One region of the Paenibacillus sp. FSL F4-0243 genome, then DNA from elsewhere that is predicted to be linked to it. Evidence: riboswitches for the same ligand, from Rfam matches in the RefSeq annotation. Region 1 holds a riboswitch; the other holds the start of a gene.
What was found. Region 1 has a riboswitch for thiamine pyrophosphate ahead of NSS87_RS02110 (ABC transporter substrate-binding protein). Riboswitches for the same ligand answer to the same signal wherever they lie in the genome.
Positions count from the first base shown of each region.

Region 1 (7,870 bases):
CGTGAAAAAACTGATCTGGATCGGCTGTCTTTCCTACTTTGTCATTGGCCTTGCTCATGTAGTGCTGGGATCTATTCTTCCCGTTCTGCTACAGCATTATGACCAAAATTATAGTGCCGGCGGGCAATTAATCTTTAGTCAATTCGCTGGTTTTCTGGCTGGTGTGCTTATCTCTCCCCTACTCAATCGCCGTTTTGGGAAACGAGGAGGTATCATTATCGCCACCGCCCTTCTCCTGACTGCTGAGATTGCGTATGCTTTTCTACCCCCTTGGGAGTGGATGTATGTCATTGCTGTTGCGGCTGGCTTTGGTTTCGGTATGATCGAAGCCGTCATCGGCACCATCATTATCGGAGCTGTGACAGAAGGAACCGCGATCGCGATGAGCCGACTTGAAGTCCTATTTGGGATAGGAGCACTTGTAATGCCTCTTATCGCCAGTCCGCTCATTGCTACCGGAGCATGGAGATTGGCATTCCTAATTGTCGCTGGCTTCTCATTACTTTCTCTCATCCTCTGGGGAAGAGGCCATTTTGGGAATCTGCAGCGTATACTAGACGAGCGAGCACCTCGCAAAGTCTCAGCATCCGCACATTCCTCGCAGTCCAGCACACAGCTTCCGTATAAAGGGAAACAATGGATTCTGCTGGGCATCTTCATTCTTTTCTTCTTTCTCTATGTAGGTACGGAGATGAGTCTGGTCAACTTTATGCCCGCCATCTTTATCGCCAAGCTAGGGATGACAGAATCTGCGGCGGCGCTGACAGTCACTTTCTTTTGGCTAGCTATGTCTACGGGAAGATTGTTTGCTGGAGTGATTGCAGAGAAAATTTCTTACCGTGTATACATTTTAAGTAGCTGTTTACTAACCCTGTTACTGCTGGCTCTTTTTCCGTTCACAGATAATCGATTAGCTGCATTCATCGTAATTATGCTACTTGGGCTATTTATGTCCGGTATTTTCTCCATAGCTCTAGTCTTCTCCAGCAAGATGCTGCCAGGAGCCGAAGAATCAACACCCAGCATAATGATCGCTGCTGGAGGTGTCGGTGGAGCTCTGCTGCCCCTATTCATGGGCTGGTCTATGGACCATCTAAAAGTGGCACAAACTGCTGGATTACTTGCCGGTTTTGCCGCCTTCTTGTTCTTGCTGAGCATTGCCGCATGGAGGTTCCAATCCAGGCAAGCAGTCCAAAGAAAGAGTTCCAGTATTTAGAATGTTAGAATGGTATCAACCTAATCCTTTTAGGGTAATGTCATCTATAAGCATATTCTGAGCACAAGGATGGACGATGAATGGATAAGCTTTCAACTGAGCCTTTATTACATACTGCGCTTATGCAGTTTATTTTTCCCTTTTCAATAAAAAAGGGCGATTCTAAGAAGCTTATCCAACAATTGCAGGATGATGGCTTCACACGTTTTTTTCTGGATAATAAAGAATTAGAAAATGCCTATTACGGAGAAGGCCACTGTGTTTCCCATGAACGGATGGAGCGCACCTATTTACCGTTTGCTGCACACATTCTTTTTCCACGCAAGAAGGATGAAGACTCTTTCCGCCGCTTTTCCAGAGTCAATAATCTGGACTGTATTCTAGAGATTCCTCAGCAGTCTATATTTTTTAAAATTCTCTCGACGGATATATTCATATGTCCTTTTCAGCTTGGATTTGTGACGATACGTGTCCAGCTTGAGGGGGATTCGATTCCCTTTAGTAATGCACTGGAATTCGCGGACCGCTTCCGGACGCTTGAGAATACCTTCGTACAGGATGACTACACCTATATCCATTGCGGAGAACAGACCTATGAGATGGTAGAGGATTTTGTCTTCCGAAATCTGGTGGATGGACTGGAGCCTTTTCTGGATCACTCGGATATTAATGGGGCTTATTTCGAGACCCTTCCCTTTTTCGTAGATGAAAGAATGCAGGTGCAAGCCTTTTATGGCTTTCAGAGTGAAGGGGATTCTGATGAGATTAGTATAAATATACGCTATCGCGCCTCTCAGCTTGATGGAATTGATCTGAACGGGAAGCCCTATGCCAGTGCCAGCGATCCAGCGTATATTGCGAACTACTGTCATGAGCATTCCTATAATCGATGGGGCCCAGACTCGTATTATATGATGAATGAGCAGACCTTTTGCTGTCTGACCCGAGCTGAACCAAAGATCGCCGTTAGCCTCGCCAACCAGATGTACGGGCAATATTATTACGGATTTCTACTCAATATTTTCCACAAAATCGTTCTGCTAAAGCTGGCAAATATGCATTCCCGACTACGCATAAACCACGATTATGATGAGATCGATAATTTAATCTACTCGATTAATAAATTCTCGGCAAAGTTCTATTTCTTGGAGCTGATTTCACAGTCGCAAGGACGGGAGATTTTTCTTCAGCTGCGTAAAGTATACGGGAACGACGCTCTCTTCGAGGAAGTAAAAGAAACCTTGACTGACCTGTTTCAGTATCAAGATAAGTTCCAATCGAAGCGCCGGGATAATCTGCTGATGATCCTCACTGTATTTACGGTGGTAAGCGGGATTTATGGCATGAATCAAGTCATTGACGATCTGGATGGAAAGATTCAATGGAGTAAGATGGTTAGCTATTCCCCCTTTGAGTTTCTTGCTCTTTTCGTGATTATGAGCGGGATAATGATCAGTGTTGTCCTTACGCTAGGTGCTCTGGTTACTGAGCTTAAGCGGCGTCATCGCAAGAAACATAAAGATCTGGATTAATGAAAACGGACGGAGAGATTTGAAAAATTTAGGAGCGTGCTACTAGACATTCCGAGAACAGCCGTCTATAATACACCGTATGCAAGCATAAACGCCTTCAGCGTCCTTATAAAGACGATTAGCGTTTAAGCGAGAAATACCCGTTAACTTCATAGAACCAGGGGTGCTGGAATTGGCCGGCTGAGATTGTATCCCACAAGATACTGACCCTTATACCTGATCTGGATAATGCCAGCGTAGGAATCGCCAATTGGTTTTGGTCCCTGTGACCTTTACTAACCTTGCGCCAAGCCAGCGTCCCGATCACTCGGGGCGCTTTTTTTGTGTAGATCACAAAAGATGTAGAAGAAATGTACATACTACACTTTATGGTTCATGTTGGATGACGGGATCTGGCAACCTTAAAGGAGAGAAGAAGACATGCAAGTCAAAAAAGTACTTATGCTTAGCCTCACCTGTATGCTCATTCTTGCGATTGCCGGATGCGGCAGCAACAATGGGAATACAGCCGGAAACAAAGGAAATGCTGCGGAATCGAATGCAGCGACCGGATCAAATGCTCCAAAAGAGCTTACCAAAGTTAAGGTTGCACTGGATTGGACACCGAATACGAACCACACCGGTCTATACGTAGCCAAGGATCTTGGTTATTATGCGGAAGAAGGTCTGGATGTAGAAATCGTTCAACCTGGCGCAGCGGGTTCTGATACGATGGTTACCTCTGGCGAAGCTGCTTTTGGAATCAGCGCTCAGGAAGGATTGACTCTAGCTCGTCTACAAGGCGTTCCCCTTGTCTCGATTGCAGCCATTATTCAGCATAATACTTCGGGATTCGCCGCTCCAGTGGATCGGAATATTAAATCACCAAAAGATTTTGAGGGTAAAACTTACGGAGGCTGGGGCTCTCCCGCTGAGGAAGCAGCCATGAAGGCGATCATGGACCCTGTTGGTGGCGATGTGAACAAGGTGAAGCTAATCAGTATTGGTGAAGCTGACTATTTTACCGCAGTCAAACGTGACATTGATTTCGCTTGGATCTTCTACGCTTGGACCGGTATTGAAGCCGAACTGCGTGGTGAGCCTCTGGATATGCTCTACTTGAAGGATTATGCGCCTCAGCTCGATTATTACACCCCTGTGCTGACCACGAGTGAGAAGCAGATTTCTGAGAATCCAGATTTGGTGAAGGCTTTCCTGAAAGCCACATCGAAGGGTTATCAATATGCGATTGATCATCCAGAAGAGGCTGCCGCTACATTATCCAAGGCTGTGCCTGACCTTGATGCCGAGCTTGTCCTAGCTAGCCAAAAATGGCTTAGCCCGAAATATAAGGACGACGCCCCACGCTGGGGAGAGCAAAAAACCGAGGTCTGGCAGAATTACGGCGACTGGATGTATGATTTGAAGCTGCTGGACAAACCGCTGGATGCAGCTAGTGCATTCACGAATGATTTTTTACCGGCGGAGTAAATAACAATTATAAATGAATCACTTCGTTATCAAAGTTGGCTTTTTGAACTTACCTATACAATGAGAGCTCAAAAAGTCGACTTTCAGAACCGAGAAGGTTGAACGTTACTTGAGGAAGGAGGAACGGAGCGTAGTGATTTGCTACGTGAGTACCGGACTTCCCAAGTTCGTTCAAGATTCGACGCCGAATCTGCTTCCTGAATTACTTCGTTATCAAAGTTGGCTTTTTGAACTACCTATACAATTTGAGAGGATTGATTATTGTGGCTAACACACTTTTAAGCATTCAAGTAATTCCTAAGACTCCAAACAATGAGGACTCCATCCCATACGTAGATAAAGCGATTGAAGTTATTCAAAAATCAGGCGTTAAATATCAGGTGAATCCACTGGAAACTACTATGGAAGGTGAACTGAGCGAGCTCCTGGAGGTTGTACGTCAAATGCAGGAGGCGCTGATCGAAGCAGGTAGTCCAAGCGTGATCTCCCAAATCAAAATCGCTCATAACCCTAACGGAATCAGCATGGATAAATTGACGGAGAAATATCGGCCGTGAGATCGACCTGGAAGCTAATATGGCCGCCCCTTGTGGCGGTCGTCTTCTTTTTAACCGTATGGCAGTTATCTGTTTCTCTATTCCATATCGAATCCTGGATTCTGCCGAGTCCTGCTGATATTGCTCGCGAATCCACCAGTAATGCCTCAGGTCTCTGGGCTCATACGATGGCTACGCTCCGACTCACATTAATCGGTTTTCCTATTGGTACAGGTGTAGGCTTGATCGTCGCGCTACTTTTGCATCTTTTACCTTGGGCTAGGCGGGCTTTTTATCCACTCATTATTCTGAGTCAAAATGTTCCCTCTATCGCACTCGGACCACTGCTTATCATCTGGTTTGGCTTCGGCCTTTTGCCCAAAATCGTGCTGATTACACTGGTATGCTTCTTCCCGGTAGCTGTCGCTGCAATGGGCGGCTTGTCTCAAAGTGATCAGGTCATGATGAATTATATGAAAATGGCTGGCGCAAGCAAGTGGCAAATCTTCACCAAGCTGGAGCTCCCGTCTTCTATCCCGGCACTATTTTCCGGTGTGAAAATATCTGCTACTTATGCGGTTATGGGAGCCGTGGTCGCTGAGTGGATTGGCGCGGATAAAGGGATTGGCTATTATATGCTGCTGCAAAAATCGGCTTACCGTACGGATCGGATGTTTGTCGCTATTGTTATTATTGTGCTCCTTAGTCTTGTGCTTTTTGCGATTATCGCCTTGCTCGAAAAATGGTTAGTTCGCTGGAAACCGCGCCGTAACTCATAGAAAGGAAGATGCCTGTATGTCTCAAGCGACGCAAATAGAGCAAAGAACAACTGAAAACACAAGCTCTCCTGAAGCTCATACTGCACCACCTGCTCTTGAAGTAAGCGGCATCTCCAAGTCCTTCACCCATCGTCGCCGCGAGACGAACGTGCTTAACAACGTCTCTCTTAAGGTAGAGCAGCAAGAGTTCGTTTCGATCGTCGGTCCTTCCGGCTGCGGAAAAAGCACCTTATTCCATATGATCGGCGGACTAGTGAAGCCTGATGCAGGAACGATCCGCATGAGCGGCAAGGTCGTTACAGGTCAACGTGGTGAAATCAGTTATATGCCGCAGCAGCCTGCGCTTTTTCCTTGGCGAACGATTGAAGATAATGTACTGCTAGCCGGAGAAATTAAAGGCGCTCTGCAGGATGGAGCTCGTGAAGAAGCGCGCCAATGGCTCGCAAAGGTTGGCTTGAATGGATTCGAACAGGCTTATCCGCATATGCTGTCTGGCGGGATGCAGCAGCGTGCTGCTTTTCTCAGAGCATTGCTGGCTCCGCAGGAGTTGATGCTGCTCGATGAACCTTTCAGCGCACTGGATGCACTAACTCGCAGTGAAATGCAGCGCTGGCTGCTGGAGCTGTGGGAGGAGAATCGCCGCTCCGTGCTATTCATTACCCATAACATCGAAGAAGCGTTGCTGCTCTCGAATCGTATTTATGTATTCTCGGGTCGCCCTGGCTCCATCCTACATACTGTTGATGTGCCATTTCCACGGCCACGCCGCGATGAGATTACGGATTCCCCGGAATTCCTTAAACTCAAACGCCAGCTGTCACAGTGGATGCGAGAAGAACAAGCTAAAAGCGAGAAGTAGCTTTTTGAATAGAGGTCACTCCACTCACTTTAAACGAGAGATTAAACAAAGAACCGCCCGGGCTTCAATTAGCCCAAGCGGTTCTTTTGTTTTAACCAGAATAGCAGTTAAATCTTATTGTGCTTGTACAAACTCAGCAGATTTAACCCCTGCTTGACGGCCGAAAATAATGATTTCTGCTACAGAGTTACCGCCGATCCGGTTTTGACCGTGCAATCCACCTGTAACTTCACCAGCCGCATACAGGCCAGGAATAGCAGCGCCGTCTTTATTTAATACTTCTGTGTTCGTATTGATCTTCACGCCGCCCATGGTGTAATGAATCCCTGGGGCGATCTTAATAGCGTAGTAAGGACCCGCGGACAAATCGTTGTCCATCCCTGTTGTTCTGCCGAATTCAGCATCGTTCTTGTTCTTTACCGCGCTGTTCCAAGTATCAAGTGTCGCTTTTAGCTTATCGGCTGGAACACCGATTTCTTTCGCCAATGCTTCGATGGTATCCGCTTGGATTACGAAGCCCATTTTGTCATATTGTTCAATTGCTTTCACGCGTGATTTGACGCCGGAATCAAAGACAAGCGTTGCCGCTTTTTCAGGAAGTGCATTGATCGCTTCGGTAACTTTATCACGTGTAGTCAATTCGTTTACGAACCGTTTGCCTTCGCTATTCACGAGGATAGAACCTTCGCCGCGTACAGCTTCCCCGATCAGATAAGATTTTTCTTGTTGAACTGTTGGGTGAACCTGGATTTGATCCATATCAACGGTGGTTCCGCCAAGTGCCTCAATCATCTTGATGCCGTCGCCGGTACTGCCGATTTGGTTAGTCGTTACGTATCCTTCCAGATCAGGTCTAACTTTTGAAATCATATCCATGTTGGATCCAAAACCACCTGTTGTTACAACAACTGCCTTCGCTGTAATGGTTTTTTCATCAGCTTGGTTAAAGAGTACTTTGACACCGTTAGCCTTACCGTCTTTTTGAGTAATTTCTTTAACATCCGCGTTCACAAACAGTGGAATTTCTTTTTCTTGTACGTTTCTAACCAATCCTTTGACAAGGTATTGGCCTACCGCAGAGCCGTCTTCTGGACGGTGGGTGCGCTTTTCGCTCATGCCGCCTGTGATCGTAATATTGTTCAGCTTGATTCCGATCGAATCCAACCAATCGATTGCACTTGCGGAATTGTCAACGAAGAAACGAAGCATCTCTTTATCGTTCGTGTCATGGCCGCCCTTTAGTGTCTCTTCATAAAACTTATCATTGCTATCTTCAATGCTTTGCTCTTTTTGAAATTTCGTTTGGGAAGCGTTCATTCCTGAGGAGGATTTACTTGTATTCCCACCTGCAACCGGCATTTTTTCTAAAATAACAGGGTTCAAGCCTTTGGCCTTAGCTTCCAGTGCAGCAGACATTCCTGCACCACCAGCACCAACAATAACGATATCATAATTATCTTTTAATTGATCCAGTGGTG
Region 1 is NZ_CP150151.1:465,174-473,043, reverse strand. It holds gene NSS87_RS02120 (MFS transporter) at 2-1,216, shown strand; gene NSS87_RS02115 (hypothetical protein) at 1,297-2,748, shown strand; TPP riboswitch at 2,898-3,008, shown strand; gene NSS87_RS02110 (ABC transporter substrate-binding protein) at 3,169-4,218, shown strand; gene NSS87_RS02105 (MTH1187 family thiamine-binding protein) at 4,482-4,775, shown strand; gene NSS87_RS02100 (ABC transporter permease) at 4,772-5,533, shown strand; gene NSS87_RS02095 (ABC transporter ATP-binding protein) at 5,550-6,392, shown strand; gene NSS87_RS02090 (flavocytochrome c) at 6,507-7,870, opposite strand, start outside.

Region 2 (7,870 bases), 2.4 Mb from region 1:
TTAGGATATAGAGTACTAAAGCTAGAGCGTATAAGAATCATGAATATTACACTTGATAGTTTGGAGCGAGGACAATGGCGGCATTTGAGCGGAGAAGAGCTGAGTGAGCTTATGACCCGCTTAAATTAACTTCGTGAACAAATCCTCTGGCTGCCAAGGCGATGTCTTCAGCGCCCGCAATAGCTGAGATAACGGAGATACCGTCCGCACCCGCAGCTAGTACTGGTGCTGCATTGTGCACCGTGATCCCGCCTATGCCAACCAAAGGAATCGTAATGCCGCTGTTTCGTATTTCTTCAATAACTGATGTGCCTCGAACAGCTTGGGCATCCTCCTTGGAAGAGGTAGGATAAACAGGACCAATGCCCAGATAATCGGCTCCATCCGCTATCGCCTGCCGAGCTTCGGCGAGCGAATGAGCGGACACACCAACGATCTTATCCTCGCCAAGCAACTGCCTAATCGCTAGCGCAGGGGTATCATCTTGTCCTACATGAATGCCGTCCGCATCAAGGGCGATGGCTAGATCAATATCGTCATTAACGATAAAAGGGACTCCGTTAGCACGACATATCTTTTGGAGCCGTCTTCCTAAATTAAATTTAACTTGGGCAGTTAATGCCCCCGTACCTTTTTCACGAAATTGGAACATCGTTATGCCTCCCGCGACGGCTTCTTTTAATACCTTGGCTGGGGCTATCCGACAATTCACACTGCCCATAATGAAATAGACTTTTAATAAATCCCGCAGTTGATCACTGTCTATTTGTTTCAAGGTTCATCCCTCGCAATCTATTCTGATATGCAAAATGATTCGTAGGTCCATGTCCAGCCCCTATGCCCAGCTCGTCTTCAATCGCCGCTTGTATAAAAGCTTTAGCTATGTGTGTTGCTTCGGGAACGGTTTTGCCCTTGGCAAGCTCGGCAGTGACTGCTGCTGAATAGGTGCAGCCTGTGCCGTGCGTGTGTCTAGTCTGAACTCGTTGACTCTCCATAAAGATGAATTCGTGACCATCATATAGGAGATCCACAACAGCCTTAGTTGAAGTATCATGCCCACCTTTTAGCACTACATAGTTAGAGCCCATGGCATGAATTATTTTAGCTGCTTCTTTACGATCGTCTATAGTAGTGATGCTTCTGTTGGTAATCATTTCAGCCTCTGGAATATTGGGTGTCGTCACTAAGGCTAGCGGGAGGAGATGATTGATTAAGGACTGAACAGCTTCTTGCTGTAGCAGCGTGGAACCTCCTTTAGCAACCATCACAGGATCAACTACAAGATTACGCCAGCTGTATTGCTGGATCTTCTCTGCTACGATACGTATAATGTCACTGCTAAAAAGCATCCCGGTCTTCACAGCATCCGGCTTCAGATCAAGTCCAATGGAATCAAGCTGCTGAGTAATAACTTCCAGTGTCAACGGATAAACGCCTTGAACTCCGAGGGTGTTCTGGGCTGTCACAGCCGTAAGAGCACTCATTCCATATACAGAAAGCTCCTGAAAGGTTTTTAGATCTGCTTGGATGCCAGCGCCACCACCGCTATCCGAGCCGGCTATAGTTAAAGCTTTAGATATCATCATTGTTCACTCCTTAGGGTTGTTATCTGAGTTGCTTGATTATTGATTTATCTTGGTAAGTTTCAGCTGTGACCAAGCTCAATTGATTTAGAAACTCGATTTGAAAGCTCCCCGGACCTTGTCCAGTCGTTAGTTCAGCGGCGATTTCAGCAGCCACTCCATAGAAGGAGAGAGCTTCGACTGCGGCTTCAAGAGATGCTCCTTCACTTACCGCTAGAAATGCACCGACTACTGCACTTAGCAGACAACCGGTTCCCGTTACTTTCGTTAGAATTGGGTGACCATTGCTGGCAATGTAGGTGTTATATCCATTTGTGATGACATCGTCTTTTCCGGTGATGATAACTACACAGCCTAACTTCCGCGCGGCTGACTCAGCCAAGACGACTACGTCGCCATCCCCTTCGCCTGCATCTACCCCTTTAATAGACCAGCTTTCACCAATGACATTGGCAACTTCAGCTACATTGCCACGTAGAGCGGTAATCTGCATCTCATTCACTAGCTTTTGAGTGACCGCTGTTCGATAAGAAGTGGCTCCCGCACCCACTGGATCAAGAACTAAGGGAACGCCGTGCTTATTCGCAGATTGTCCCGCGAGCACCATGGATTGAATGGCGTAGTCATTCAGTGTGCCGATATTTAGAACTACAGCAGATGAAAATGCGGCGATATCGACCACTTCCTCGTGAGCATCCGCCATAAAGGGGGAGGCACCCAGCGCCAAAAGACCGTTGGCTGAGAAATTGGCTACGACGATGTTGGTGATATTGTGGACCAGTGGATTGGATTCCCGTACTTTGGATAGATAACTCATGATTTATTCCTCCTCAAGTTTTATTAGCGAATAGCTAATGTTTAAAGATTAATAAAAGCATCCTCAGCTTTGATGTCAGTAGACAGTAAATCATTGTCCGATAGCCACTGTCTTACCTTCTCCCAAGACGCTGGCGCTTGGTATCCAAAATCTTGATCACCTGCATTCATTAACGGTAGTAGAATCGCTAGGCTCTTCTCTTCAATTTGCTTATCGAGTGGAGAGGTCTCATCTTCGTGTGCAAGCAGCAAATTTAACGCTTTTTCCGGATTATCCTGCACAAATTGTTGTCCTTTTGTAATTGCATTTAGAAACTTTTTGAAATAGGATTCAGAATTTTGTATTCCTTGATCGCTGGCGACAAGGACTAGCTCATAATAATCGGGGACTCCGTAATCCGTGGGATTGAACGAGTTCACGGGATAACCTTCTTTTTCCAAGATTAATTGTTCGTGGTTAATGAACCCTCCCATAATGGCATCCACTTGCCCCGTCGCAATCGCCGGAATAAGATCAAAGCCTACGTCTATTAATTTGCTGGCCTTAGGGTCACTCCCATCGTTTTGGATCATCGTACGAATCATGGCTTCATAAAGAGGAATGGAAGAATACCCAATCTGTTTACCTATGAGGTCTTTGGGACTATGAACGTCTCCAGCCTGAGGTACCATTAAATGATTAAGCGGATGTCTCACAATCGCAGCAATCGAACGTACTGGAATGTTCTCACTGCGTGCCATGAGCACCTGAGGTTGATAACTAAACGCTAAATCGATTTGATTCGCTGCTACAAGCTTCAGTGCGTCATTGCTGTCTGCGGGCATTTGGATCTCTACGTCCAGACCTTCCTCTTGGAAATAACCATTCTGCTCAGCAGCATATAAAAAAGAGTGAACGGCATTGGGATACCAATCGAGCATAATCTTCAGCTTGTGCGTTTGTATAATTTCGTTATTAGATGAATTAGCAGGAGGACTACTTACATTGGATGCTTTTCCGCAGCTGGTGAAGATTAGGAGTGAACATATGAGAAATACGGGAATAAGCCATTTTCTTTGGAAATTCAAATCATTCATTGCTTAGATCCTCTTTTCTTTAAAAATAATGGTTCGAGCAGAGCTATCATCAGAAACAACATTACACCGAGCGCGGACAACAGAAATACAGCGGCGAACATTTCGGCACTTTGCATATTTCCGGCCATCCTTCGGCTAAAGTAACCGAGTCCTTTGCTGCCTCCAAGCCATTCGCCGATGGTTGCTCCAATCACGCAGTACACAATGGATAGCTTTAGTCCTGAGAAAAAAGAGGGCAGCGCCAGCGGGATTTGGGTTTTAGCAAGCAGTTGCCAGCGGTTTGCGCCAAATGTTAACAATAAGTCTTTGTAGGCTTGACCACTTGTACGAAGTCCGTCATATGTACTCACAACGACTGGAAAAAAAGCAGTTAGAAACACAACAGCCACTTTGCTCCACAGCGTATAACCGAACCACATAATGAAAATGGGGGATAGCGCGATTAACGGGATCGTCTGACTGATAATAAGGAACGGATAGATGGCCTTTTCAAGGGGGCGAAACAAGAACATTCCGGTGCCCAGCAGTGAACCACAGATAACCGAGAGAACAAAACCTACCAATATTTCCTGTAGTGTCGCCAATAAATGCGGTCTGAGTAATTGCCTGTGTTCGATCAATGCAATACCTATTGAAGAAGGTGCAGGTAGGATAAAGGCTGGAATCAAGTGAAGACGAACAGCTGATTCCCAGATCACAAGAATGAACAATAGCAGTAGAATGAAGGGGCCGTAATTGTTTAAATATTTTTTAAAAGGTATGGGATGCATACAGTCTCCGCTCCAACTCTTCTCGTAACGCTATAAACCGGGGTTCATAGTTCATCTTGTAATGTCTTGGCCTCGGTAAATCAACGATGATCTCCTGTAATTCGCTATGCACGCCTCCAGACAATAAATAAATCCGATCGCTTAGTAACAGCGCTTCCTCTAGATCATGGGTGATGAGCATCACTGTTTGATCCAGCTCATCCCAAAGCTCCAACAGCCAACGGTGTATCTCACGTTTGGTCATAGCGTCGAGCGCTCCAAATGGCTCATCTAACAGCATAAGTCCGGCCCCGCCGCCAGCTACAAGCGTTCGTAGAAATGCGACTCGCTGTTTCATGCCACCCGATAGCTCATGGGGATAAGCCCTCTCTACATCGGCCAAACCGAAGCGTGACAGCATTTCCCGAATGTGAGAGATCGTCTGTTGTTTACTAAACCTTGGTTTTATCTCCCAGGGCAAAAGACAGTTGTCGAGCACGGTTCTCCAAGGCAGCAGCAAATCCTGCTGAGGCATGTATGAGATCTGACCTAAGCGAGTAGAGGATGACGAGTTCAAATGAATTATTATTTTCCCATGAGTGGGTTCGAGTAAGCCTGCTATAGTTTTGAAAAGCGTACTTTTTCCGCATCCGCTAACCCCAATGACAGAAACAAACTCACCTTGCCTGATATCCATGGATAGATCTGCGAATACAGGGGGTTGTTCTGATTCCGGAAAGGAGTAGGTTAAGCCTTGAATGGATAGGATTGTCGTGATGATCGAACCTCCTAAAAAGTTTTGTGAGCGTTGGCTTCTTGGAAAGCATCGTAGAAAACTTGCTTCGAAAGCCTACGCTTATGTTTTGTGATTGATTGTAAACAAATAAAGACCCATTCATTTCCGGTGGGAAATAAATGGGTCAAAAAGTTCATTCAGCATAGGAACACTAAAAATGCATGGGATGAAAATTCTGCTCCACTTCCCTCCGCTGGTATGATCCAGATCAGGTTCCAAGGGTCCGGAGCTTGAAGCTCCGTCTCAGTCGGCCGACTCCCCTAGTGAAATAACAGGTCCATATTTAATTTGTTTATAAATATACCATATCTTTCTGAGATGTAAAGAGAGGATCTTGTGAAGGATTATTCTAAGAATGGGTAATATAAGGGTAGAGATTTACCTAATATTACAATTCCGATGAATATAATCGGAAAAAATCATTGACGGTAAACATCAGCCAGTGTAGTATACAATTTACCGGATGAATTCCGGGTAAAGAGAGGGGAATTAATAATGAAAAAACTAAGTTTAACTATACTATTGGCGTTAACCGTGGTGTTTGTAGCGGCCTGCGGCAATAATTCGAATACCGATACTTCTAAAAATTCTTCAGCTGGAACGAATGGTGGAAATACAGCCACTGCGCAAAACAGCCTGGAAGCTGTTAAAGCTAGCGGCAAATTGCGTATAGGAACAGAAGGAACGTATGCACCCTTTACTTATCATGACGCTTCGGGGAAACTGACCGGCTTTGACGTAGAAATTGCTGAGGAAGTAGCGAAGCGCCTCGGTGTTGAACCAGAATTTTTTGAGACACAGTGGGACGGTATTTTTGCTGGGATGGATGCCAAGCGTTTTGATGTTATTTTTAACGAAGTATCCATTAATGAAGATCGTAAAGTGAAATATGATTTCTCTGAACCGTATATCGTATCTAAAGCGGTATTGATAGTGAGTGAAAACAATGAGGATATCAAAACATTTGCAGATCTTAAGGGTAAAAAAGCTGGACAATCTCTAACCAGTAACCTGTCCGATATCGCCCGTGAGAACGGTGCTGAAATCGTTGCTACAGACGGTTTCAATCAAGCGATGGACCTATTGACCTCAGGCCGTATTGATGCGACTGTAAATGATGGTTTGTCTTATCTGGACCTGAAAAAGCAAAAGCCTGATGTGAAAATTAAAGTGGTAGATGAGATTCCTGACGGTTCGCAAAGCGCAGCTGTTTTCTTAAAAGGCAACGATGAGTTGGTAAAAGCAGTTAGTGATGCAATTGTTGAAATGAAGAGCGATGGCACATACTTAAAGATTTCTGAGAAATACTTTGGTGCTGACGTTTCAAAATAATACAAGGTTTCAGAAGCTAACTAGCTTGGAACCAAAAAAGGATGTCTAAAAATGGATGACCGCAAAATACAAATTTTCTTAGATTCACTGCTACCCCTGCTAAAAGCTGGGGTGGCTTTTACCATTCCTTTGGCATTGATATCATTTGCACTTGGACTGATCTTAGCGATATTGACTGCACTAGCTCGTCTCTCCCCGTGGGTACTTCCGAAGCTGATCGCTCGCTTTTATGTATGGGTCATTCGTGGAACCCCTTTGTTGGTACAACTGTTTATTATTTTCTATGGTTTGCCGGCAGTTGGAATCGTGCTCGACCCTTTCATAGCCGCGACCATTGGATTTACGCTTAGTGTAGGAGCTTATTCATCAGAAATCATACGTGCTGCTATCCTGTCTATACATAAAGGTCAGTGGGAAGCGGCCTTCTCCGTTGGGATGACTCGTGCCCAGGCACTGCGCCGCGTTATACTGCCACAAGCTGCCCGTGTTTCTGTTCCGCCGTTATCGAATTCCTTTATTAGCTTGGTCAAAGACACTTCACTGGCAGCGACCATTACCTATACGGAGATGTTCAGAACAGCACAGCAGGTTGCTTCCACCTCCTATGAGCCACTGCTGATCTATTGCGAAGCAGGATTGTTCTATTTACTATTCTGCTCAGTGTTATCAGCACTGCAAAATTACTTGGAGAAACGACTGAGTCGTTACTCTGCGAGCTAAAGGGGGAGACAATTATGATTGAAATACTTAATTTGCATAAATCCTTCGGTGAGCTGCAGGTATTAAAGGGCATTGATCTCGAAATGGAACATGGCAAGGTACTGGTCATTATTGGCCCATCGGGTTCAGGCAAAACAACGCTTTTACGCTGCTTTAATCTGCTTGAAGTCCCTGATCAAGGAAGCTTATCGCTCAGTGATATTAAAATTAATTTCACGGATAACAAGAAAATCCCCCAGAAGTCCATTTTGGCATTACGCCAAAAAACAGGGATGGTCTTTCAGTCCTATAATCTTTTTCCGCATATGACTGCACTAGGCAACGTGATGGAAGGGCAGGTGACGGTCCAGAAACGATCCAAGGACGAAGCACGCGAACGTGCCCTTCAGTTGTTAACTAAAGTTGGCTTGGCGGACAAAGCGGATGCTTTTCCGCACCAACTGTCTGGTGGCCAGCAGCAACGGGTAGCTATCGCTCGTGCCATGGCAGTAGATCCAGAGGTGCTGTTGTTCGATGAGCCTACCTCTGCGCTTGATCCAGAGTTGGTGGGGGAAGTACTTAAGGTTATTAAACAGTTAGCGGCAGAGGGAATGACTATGGTGATAGTGACCCATGAGATGAAATTTGCTGCGGATGTGGCTGACCGGATCATTCTGATGGATGGAGGCCATATTCTAGAGCAAGGGACTCCGCAAGAAGTTCTTGAGCATCCGCAGCATCCTCGTGCTCTACAATTTCTGAACAGAATTAGTGGAGAAGAAGTATAGAAGACGATCAAGACGCAAAAAAGCAGTCCA
Region 2 is NZ_CP150151.1:2,910,517-2,918,386, forward strand. It holds gene NSS87_RS12770 (pseudouridine synthase) at 1-129, shown strand, start outside; gene thiE (thiamine phosphate synthase) at 110-766, opposite strand; gene thiD (bifunctional hydroxymethylpyrimidine kinase/phosphomethylpyrimidine kinase) at 756-1,583, opposite strand; gene thiM (hydroxyethylthiazole kinase) at 1,606-2,400, opposite strand; gene NSS87_RS12790 (ABC transporter substrate-binding protein) at 2,442-3,476, opposite strand; gene NSS87_RS12795 (ABC transporter permease) at 3,473-4,246, opposite strand; gene NSS87_RS12800 (ABC transporter ATP-binding protein) at 4,227-4,922, opposite strand; TPP riboswitch at 5,190-5,293, opposite strand; gene NSS87_RS12805 (amino acid ABC transporter substrate-binding protein) at 5,517-6,353, shown strand; gene NSS87_RS12810 (amino acid ABC transporter permease) at 6,405-7,073, shown strand; gene NSS87_RS12815 (amino acid ABC transporter ATP-binding protein) at 7,088-7,840, shown strand.
Region 2: another riboswitch for thiamine pyrophosphate. It lies ahead of NSS87_RS12800 (ABC transporter ATP-binding protein); the one in region 1 lies ahead of NSS87_RS02110 (ABC transporter substrate-binding protein).